Regions from separate parts of the Lysobacter humi (ex Lee et al. 2017) genome, predicted to be linked through region 1. Evidence: riboswitches for the same ligand, from Rfam matches in the RefSeq annotation. Region 1 holds a riboswitch; the other holds the start of a gene.
The links. Region 1 has a riboswitch for cobalamin ahead of ACYVJJ_RS00765 (ribonucleoside-diphosphate reductase subunit alpha). Riboswitches for the same ligand answer to the same signal wherever they lie in the genome.

Region 1 (4,181 bases):
CAAGGAGCGCGTCACCGAGGCGTTCAAGCTGATCCTGTCCAGCGACAAGGTGAAGGCGATCTTCGTCAACATCTTCGGCGGCATCGTCCGCTGCGACATGATCGCCGAGGGCATCATCGCGGCGGTCAAGGAAGTCGACGTCAAGGTGCCGGTGATCGTGCGCCTCGAGGGCACGAACGTCGAAGCGGGCAAGGAGCTGCTGCGCAACTCCGGCCTCGCCATCACGGCGGCCGACGACATCAACGACGGTGCGAAGAAGGCCGTCGCGGCCGTCCAGCAGGCCGCCTGAGACATTCCCGTCGCGCGGTGACCCGCGCGACCGACACAGGAAACGAAATCCAATGTCCGTTCTGATCAACAAGGACACGAAGGTGCTGGTGCAGGGCTTCACCGGCTCGCAGGGCACCTTCCACGCGCAGCAGATGCTCGACTACGGCACCAAGGTCGTCGGCGGCGTCACCCCGGGCAAGGGCGGCACCGAGCACCTCGGCCTGCCGGTCTTCAACACGATGGAAGAAGCCGTCGCCGCCACCGGCGCCGATGCGTCCGTCATCTACGTGCCGCCGCCGTTCGCGGCCGACGCGATCATGGAAGCCGCGGCCGCGGGCATCCGCGTCATCGTCTGCATCACCGAGGGCATCCCGGTGCTGGACATGCTGCGCGCGAAGAACGTGCTCAACGGCTACCCGGAGACGGTGCTCGTCGGCCCGAACTGCCCGGGCGTGATCACGCCGGGCGAGTGCAAGATCGGCATCATGCCGGGCCACATCCACCAGCCGGGCAAGATCGGCATCGTGTCGCGCTCGGGCACGCTCACCTATGAAGCCGTGAAGCAGACGACCGACGTGGGCCTCGGCCAGTCGACCTGCATCGGCATCGGCGGCGACCCGATCAACGGCACCAACTTCATCGATGCCCTGCGCTGGTTCCAGGACGATCCGCAGACCGAGGGCATCATCATGGTCGGCGAGATCGGCGGCTCGGCAGAAGAGGAAGCCGCGGAGTTCATCAGCCAGTACGTGACCAAGCCGGTCGTGGGCTTCATCGCCGGTGCGTCGGCGCCGAAGGGCAAGCGCATGGGCCACGCGGGCGCGATCGCCTCGGGCGGCTCCGGCACGGCCGAGGGCAAGTTCGCGGCGCTGGAGAAGGCGGGCGTCACCACGGTGAAGTCGCCGGGCGATCTGGGGGCGGCGATCGCGAAGCGACTCGCGAGTTGATCGATTCGCCAGGATGTTCGTGGGAGGCCGCCTTCGGGCGGCCTTCTGCTTTTGGGGCGGTCGCGTCGTGCTGCCACTGCGCGGATAGGGCCTGGGTGCGCGGGTCGATGGCTGATTCCCTCGCTGGCCGCTGGCCGCTGGCCGCTGACGCCAGAGCGAGGGGCGTTTCGTGCGCTGGCGCGCGCGAGTTCCTTTTCTTTGCCGGCCCAAAGAAAAGGAACCAAAAGAAAGGGCCGTCCCCGACGGATCTACAGCTCGCAACGGGTGAGTGCGCCGCGATCCGCACACTCGCCATCCTGGCTCGAGTGCGGACGGCGGGCATCCATGCCCGCCGCCCTTCGGGTCCCCCGTGTGCCTCCGGCTATTGCCCTTCCGAAGACGAGAGGGAAGCGGCATCCCGGCCCGGTTGGCGGAGCGGCGCTACGTCAGATACGGGAATCCGAACCGGCAATGCTGCTTTCGAAGATGCAGGGCAACATCGCCCGCCCAGACTCAGACTTCACAAAATCTTGTGTTGACGGATCGGTCCGTGCCGCATATGTTGTGCCCGTCGAAGGTGCCGCGCCTGCCAGGGCCGGCTTAATAGGGAACCCGGTGGGAATCCGGGACTGCCCCGCAGCGGTAAGTGGAAACGACCCGCGTCATTGGCACTGGCCCGAGCGGCTGGGAAGCGACGCGCAGTAGGTGGCGACCCCGGTCGCCGTGGTCCACGAGTCCGAAGACCTGCCTCGATCGGTGGCCGCGTGCCGCCGTTGGCCAGGCGTCCTCGTGGGAGGGACGGGTCGGTCCGCGGACCCGTGTCCGCCGCCTTCCGTCTCCATCGCGTCGATGCCGGCTCGCCCGAGGGGGCGGGGGCCGGCGCAGGACGACGCGTGCGCCGCTTTCGCTTCCTCTCCATCGCCACCGGAGAGGAATCATGATGATCGAAACACTGACCCACGCCACGCCGCCTGAGGCGCTCGACGCCGACCCGTCGGGCTTCGCGCTGACCCCGCCGCATGCACCGGCGACCATGACCGTCACCAAGCGCGACGGCCGCCGCGAGCCGGTCGACGTCGCCAAGATCGTGCGCGCCGTGCAGCGCTGCGCAGGCGGGCTCGACGACATCGACCCCATGCGCGTCGCGCTCAAGACGATCGGCGGGATCTTCGATGGCGCCACGACCCGAGAGCTCGACGAGCTGTCGATCCACACCGCCGCCGCGTTCACCGCCGAGGAGCCGCAGTACTCACGCCTCGCCGCGCGGCTGCTGAGCGCCTACATCGACAAGGAGGTCGCCGGGCTCGGCGTGTACTCGTTCTCGCAGTCGATCGTGCTCGGCTACGACCTCGGCCTGATCAACGATCGCGTCCGCGACGTCGTCGAAGCCAATGCACGCAAGTTCAACGATGCGATCGACGCCTCGAACACCCAGCGATTCGAGTACTTCGGCCTGCGCACGCTCTACGACCGCTACCTGCTCAAGCACCCGCACTCGCGGCACGTCATCGAGACGCCGCAGCACTTCTTCATGCGCATCGCGGTCGCGCTGACCGACAGCCCGGCAGGTGCGCTGCAGCTCTACCGGCTGATGGCTTCGCTCGACTACCTTCCGAGCTCGCCGACGCTGTTCAATTCGGGCACGCGCCATGAGCAGCTCTCGTCCTGCTTCCTGCTCGATTCCCCGCAGGATTCGCTCACCGACATCTACGCCCGCTACGGTGACGTCGCGCAGCTGTCGAAATTCTCCGGCGGCATCGGGCAGGCCTACCACCGCATCCGCGCGCGCGGCTCGCTGATCCGCTCCACCAACGGGCGCAGCAACGGGATCGTGCCGTGGCTGAAGACGCTCGACGCCTCCGTGGCCGCCGTGAACCAGGGCGGCAAGCGCAAGGGCGCGGCCTGCATCTACCTCGAGTCGTGGCATGCGGACATCGAGGAATTCCTCGAGCTGCGCGACAACACCGGCGACGAGATGCGCCGCACGCACAACCTCAACCTCGCCAACTGGATCCCCGACCTCTTCATGCGGCGGGTCGAAGCCGACGGTGACTGGTCGCTGTTCGACCCGAAGGCCGTGCCCGAGTTGCCGGACCTGTGGGGTGAGGCCTTCGAGCGCGCCTACGAGCAGGCCGAGCGGCAGGGGCTCGCCACCCGCACGCTCAAGGCGCGCGAGCTCTACGCACGGATGATGAAGGTGCTCGGCGAGACCGGGAACGGCTGGATGACGTTCAAGGACGCGGCCAACCGCACCTGCAACCAGGTCGGCCCGGGCCGCACGGTGCACCTGTCGAACCTGTGCACCGAGATCCTCGAAGTAACCAGCGCCGAGGAGACCGCCGTCTGCAACCTCGGCTCGATCAACCTCGCGCAGCACGTCCTCGATGACGCCTTCGATTTCGACAAGCTCGCCGAGACCGTGCAGGTGGCCGTGCGCCAGCTCGACCGCGTGATCGACCTCAACTTCTATCCGATCGAGTCCGCGCGGCGCTCGAACCTGCGCTGGCGGCCGGTCGGGCTCGGCGTGATGGGCCTGCAGGACGTCTTCTTCAAGCTCCGGCTGCCGTTCGACTCGGCCGACGCACTCGCACTGTCGACGCGCATCGCCGAGGCGATCTACCTGCATGCGCTCGAGGCCTCCTGCGATCTTGCCGAGCGGCACGGCGCGCATCCGTCGTTCGCCGAGACCCGTGCGGCGCAGGGCGAGCTGCAGTTCGACCTCTGGGGCGTGACGCCGACGCAGACACCCGCTTGGGACGCGCTGAAGGCACGCATCGCGAAGCACGGCCTGCGCAACTCGCTGCTCGTCGCCATCGCGCCGACGGCCACGATCGCCTCGATCGCCGGCTGTTACGAATGCATCGAGCCGCAGGTGTCGAACCTGTTCAAGCGCGAGACGCTGTCGGGCGACTTCGTGCAGGTCAACCGCCATCTCGTCGACGAGCTGAAGAAGCTCGGCCTGTGGACGCAGACGATCCGCGACGC
Region 2 (4,181 bases), on a different contig from region 1:
CGTCAGGAACCAGGTGCGGCCGGGCTGGTTGTAGAAGGCCACGGTCTCGTAGTCGCGGTCGAAGACGTTCGCCACGCGCGCCTGCAGGCGCCAGTCGCGCGCGAACGCGTATTCCGCGCGCAGGTCGACCAGGCCGTAGCCGCCGAGGCGACGGGTGTTTGCGAGGTCGTCGTAGCGCTCGCCTTCGGCCGACGCGGTGACGCCGAACCGGAAGGCGCCGAACGACCGGTCGAGATCGATGCGGCCGCTCGAGCGCGCGCGGCGGGGCAGGTACGGATCGACGCCGGCCACCGAACGATCGCGTGCATCGACGCGGCTCAGGCTGCCGGCGAGGTCCCAGTCGGCGAACGTCGCATTGACGGTGAGCTCGGCGCCGCGCAGGCGTGCGCGCTGGATGTTGTCCGGCGCGAACAGCAGGAAGTTGTAGGCGATCAGGTCCTCCACGCGCGAGTCGTAGGCATCGAAGCGGACGGCCATGGCGTCACTCGTCCAGCCGATGCCGGCCTCGACGGTGCGCGAGCGCTCCGGCTCGAGCTCGGGATTGCTGAAGCCGGGAAAGTAGAGCTCGTTGAACGTCGGCGCCTTGAACGCATTGCCCGCGCCGACCGTCGCCCGCCAGCCGCCGCCGAAGTCGACGCCCAGCGCGAGGTTGCCGGTCGAGTACTCGCCGAACTGGCCATTGTCGTCCTGCCGCGCGCTCGCCTGCAGGTCGACGGCGCCGAAGTCACCGAGGTACTGCGCGAACAGCGCGCGGTTGCCGCGGCGCGTGCGGTCGAAAGCGGTGGTGCTGCGCACGACGTCGCGCGTCCAGTCGAAGCCCACGCTGACGCGATGCGCGGGAGCCAACGCGAAGTCGCCCTGGAGCGTGGCGCTGTCGCGGTCGGTGGAGAAGAAGTTGCTGAAGATCGTGTCGTTGCGGAAGTTGTCGGACCCGTCGCGATTGCGACCGCCGGACAGGCGCAGCGTCGCGCTCTCAGACGGCGTCCACGCGAGCTCGCCGCCGACGACCTGCTGCACGGTCTCGGAGCGGTTCACGAACGAGCCGTCGTACTTGTTGTCGCCCTCCGCGCGCAGGGCATGGCCGGCGAAGGTGAGGCCGTCCGTGATCTCCAGGCCGCCGCGCAGCGAAAGCGCGTCGCGCGCGTAGCCGTCGCGATCGGGCTCGGTGGTGAAGCAGCCGGCGAATACCGGCGCACCGAAGCCGCGGCAGGCGTTGATGCCCTCCGACTGCTGCCGCGAGAAGTCGGCACCGATCCAGCCGCGGCCGATCGCGCCGCCGAAGCCCGCGCTCGCCTCGTACGTCTCGTGGCTGCCGATGCCGACGGCGAAGCGCGGCGCGGGCGCGCCCTTGTCGCGTCGGGTGAAGATCTGGATGACGCCGCCGATCGCCTCGCTGCCGTACAGGCTCGAGCGCGGGCCGCGCACGATCTCGATGCGCTCGATCAGCTCGATCGGCAGGTCCTGGAACGCGACCAGGCCCGACGTCGCCGAGCCCATGCGCACGCCGTCGACGAGGACCAGCACGTGGTCGGATTCGCTGCCGCGCAGGAAGACGGTGGTCAGCTTGCCGAGCCCGCCCTGGTTGCCGATCGAGACGCCCGCGCGGCCGCGCAGCAGCTCGGGCAGCGAGCGTGCCTGGCTGCGCTCGATCTCCTCGCGCTCGATGACCTCGACGGGCGCGACCGCATCGCGCACGGCCACCGGAATGCGATTGGCGGTCACCACGACCTCGTCAAGCGCGTCGGCCGACTGTGCGACGGCGGTCGGGGCGAGCGCGGCGAGCAGCGCGGCGGACAGGATTCGGAACTGCATTGGGTACGTCTCCGGCGGGCACGCGGCAGGCGTGCAGGAAAAGGTCGCGGAGGACGCACGAGCGGATGCGGCGCAGCAGCGCGCCGTGGCCGCTGCGACGCCCTCCGCATCGCATCAGTCGAGGGAAATTCCCCGTGCTCCAGGCCGGTCTCCGGGCTCGCGAGTGGATGCGGTCGCATCCGCCGCCGGCGCCTTCCCGTGACGTGGCGTCACAGTGGCCGATGCCGGGGCTTGGCTCGCTTACCGTTGCGGGGGCAGCGCCGGACTGGCGGATCGCTTCGATCGCGCGTCACCGGCTTCCCGTTTCAACCCGGCACCGAAGGCGGCGGGTCACCTGAAAGCGCGCGCAGTCTACGGCAACGGCCGCCGACATGCCTGCCGGCAATCAGAACGACAGCGTGTCGGGTGTGTCGGCAGTGGCATCCGCGTCGATCGCGGCCGGGTCCATCGCATCGCCCTGGATCACGATCACGTCGGATGCCGCCGGCGTGCGGCGCGAGCCGGGCAGCAGCGCGACCGCGGCCTGCGCCTGCGCGGCGAGCTCGCTGCGACGCATGGGATCGACCTGCTGCCAGTGGCAGCCCATCAGCGCGCCTTCCAGCGCGTAGAGCAGGTTGAGGCTCGGCTTGAAGCCGGCGCGCTTGACGCGTACGTAGGCCTCGAGCGCGCCGACTGCGAGCAGGTCGTCGTGCGTGCGCAGCCCGACCTGGCGCAGCCACGCCGACGACTTGCCGCCGATGTTGAGCAGCTTCGGCGCGGCGTCCATCAGGCGATCGACTCGACGAACGCGCGTGCGATCGCCTCGAGGCCGTGCTGGTCGTCGGCGTCGAAGCGGTCGGGTTCCGGGCTGTCGAGGTCGAAGACGCCCACGAGCGTGCCGTCCGCCGCGATCAGCGGCACGACGACTTCCGAGCGCGAGGCCGAATCGCAGGCGATGTGGCCGGGGAAGGCATGCACGTCGGGCACGCGCTGCGTCTCGCGCGTGCTCGCGGCCGCACCGCAGACGCCCTTGTCGAGCGGGATGCGCACGCAGGCCGGCAGCCCCTGGAACGGGCCGACGACCAGCTCGGTGCCGTCGAAGAAGTAGAAGCCCACCCAGTTGAGGTGCGGCAGCGCGTGGTAGACCAGCGCCGACAGGTTCGCCGCATTGGCGATGCGATCGCGCTCGCCATGCAGCAGGCCACGGGCCTGCTCGAGCAGCTGCGCGTACTGGTCCGGCTTGCCACCGGTCAGCGGGGAAGCGATGAAGGTCATGCGCGCAGTCTACCAGCGGGGTTCCGGCCGCCTGCCCGTGCAGGAGGTCATCGCACCGCCCAGCGCCGGTGGGCGCCGTCGCCCCCGACTTCCGGCACGTGATCGCCGGATCCGGCCACTCCTAAACTGGCGGGTACAGAATTGAGGAGAGCCGCATGCGTCGGGTCCTGTTGATGTCGGTCGTGCTGGTCGCCGGGCTTGCGGGACTCACCGCATGCGGGGGCGGCGATGCCAAGGGCCCGGGCGGCCCAGGCGGTGGCCCGGGCGGGCCGGGCGGTCCGCCGGGTGGCATGCAGCTTCCGGTCGAGACGTACGTCGTCAAGCCGCAGTCCTTCGCCGCCGGCGTGAGTGGCGTCGGCAGCCTGCGCGCGGACGAGCAGGTGGTGGTGCGGCCGGAAGTCGGCGGCCGCATCGCGCAGATCCACTTCACAGAAGGCACCTCGGTCCGTGCGGGGCAACCGCTGTTCTCGCTCGACGCGAGCCTCGCGCGTGCCTCGCTCAACGAGGCGGCCGCGAACCTCGAGAACAGCCGTCGCGCCGCTGCGCGCACGGGCCAGCTCATCGGCCAGCAGATGATCTCGCGCGCCGACCACGACCGCGCGCGCGCTGCCCTCGGTGTCGACCAGGCACGCGTCGCCTCCGCTCGTGCCGCGCTGTCGAAGATGACCCTCACCGCGCCGTTCTCCGGGCAGGTCGGCCTGCGCGAGGTCAGCGTCGGCGAGGTGGTCAACGCCGGGCAGGCGCTGGTCACGCTGGTCCGGCTGGATCCGATCGAGGTCGACTTCAGCGTGCCGGAGAGCCAGATCCCGAACCTGCGCCGCGGCCAGAAGGTGCGCATCGAGGTGGACGCCTATCCGGGCGACAGCTTCGGCGGCGAGGTGGTGGCGATCGACCCGGTGATCGACCCGGTCAGCCGCAGCTCGCGCCTGCGCGCACGCATCGGCAACCCCGATGGCCGACTGCGCCCGGGCCAGTTCGCGCGCCTGCAGCTCGACACCGGCGCAGGCCAGACCACGGCGCTGCTCGTGCCGGAGCAGGCGCTCATGCAGGACGGCGCGACGCGCTTCGTCTACACGGTGGTGGCCGGGAAGGCCAAGCGCACCGAGATCCGCACG

Region 2: it holds a riboswitch for cobalamin, as region 1 does, so the genes downstream of both, btuB (TonB-dependent vitamin B12 receptor) here and ACYVJJ_RS00765 (ribonucleoside-diphosphate reductase subunit alpha) in region 1, are expected to answer to the same signal.

The regions. Positions count from the first base shown of each region.
Region 1 is NZ_BAAGTR010000001.1:177,919-182,099, reverse strand. Features, by position in the region: gene sucC (ADP-forming succinate--CoA ligase subunit beta) at 1-289, shown strand, start outside; gene sucD (succinate--CoA ligase subunit alpha) at 342-1,217, shown strand; cobalamin riboswitch at 1,754-1,962, shown strand; gene ACYVJJ_RS00765 (ribonucleoside-diphosphate reductase subunit alpha) at 2,137-4,181, shown strand, end outside.
Region 2 is NZ_BAAGTR010000005.1:143,587-147,767, reverse strand. Features, by position in the region: gene btuB (TonB-dependent vitamin B12 receptor) at 1-1,812, opposite strand, end outside; cobalamin riboswitch at 1,938-2,165, opposite strand; gene ACYVJJ_RS04340 (TfoX/Sxy family protein) at 2,198-2,578, opposite strand; gene ACYVJJ_RS04335 (GAF domain-containing protein) at 2,578-3,066, opposite strand; gene ACYVJJ_RS04330 (efflux RND transporter periplasmic adaptor subunit) at 3,222-4,181, shown strand, end outside.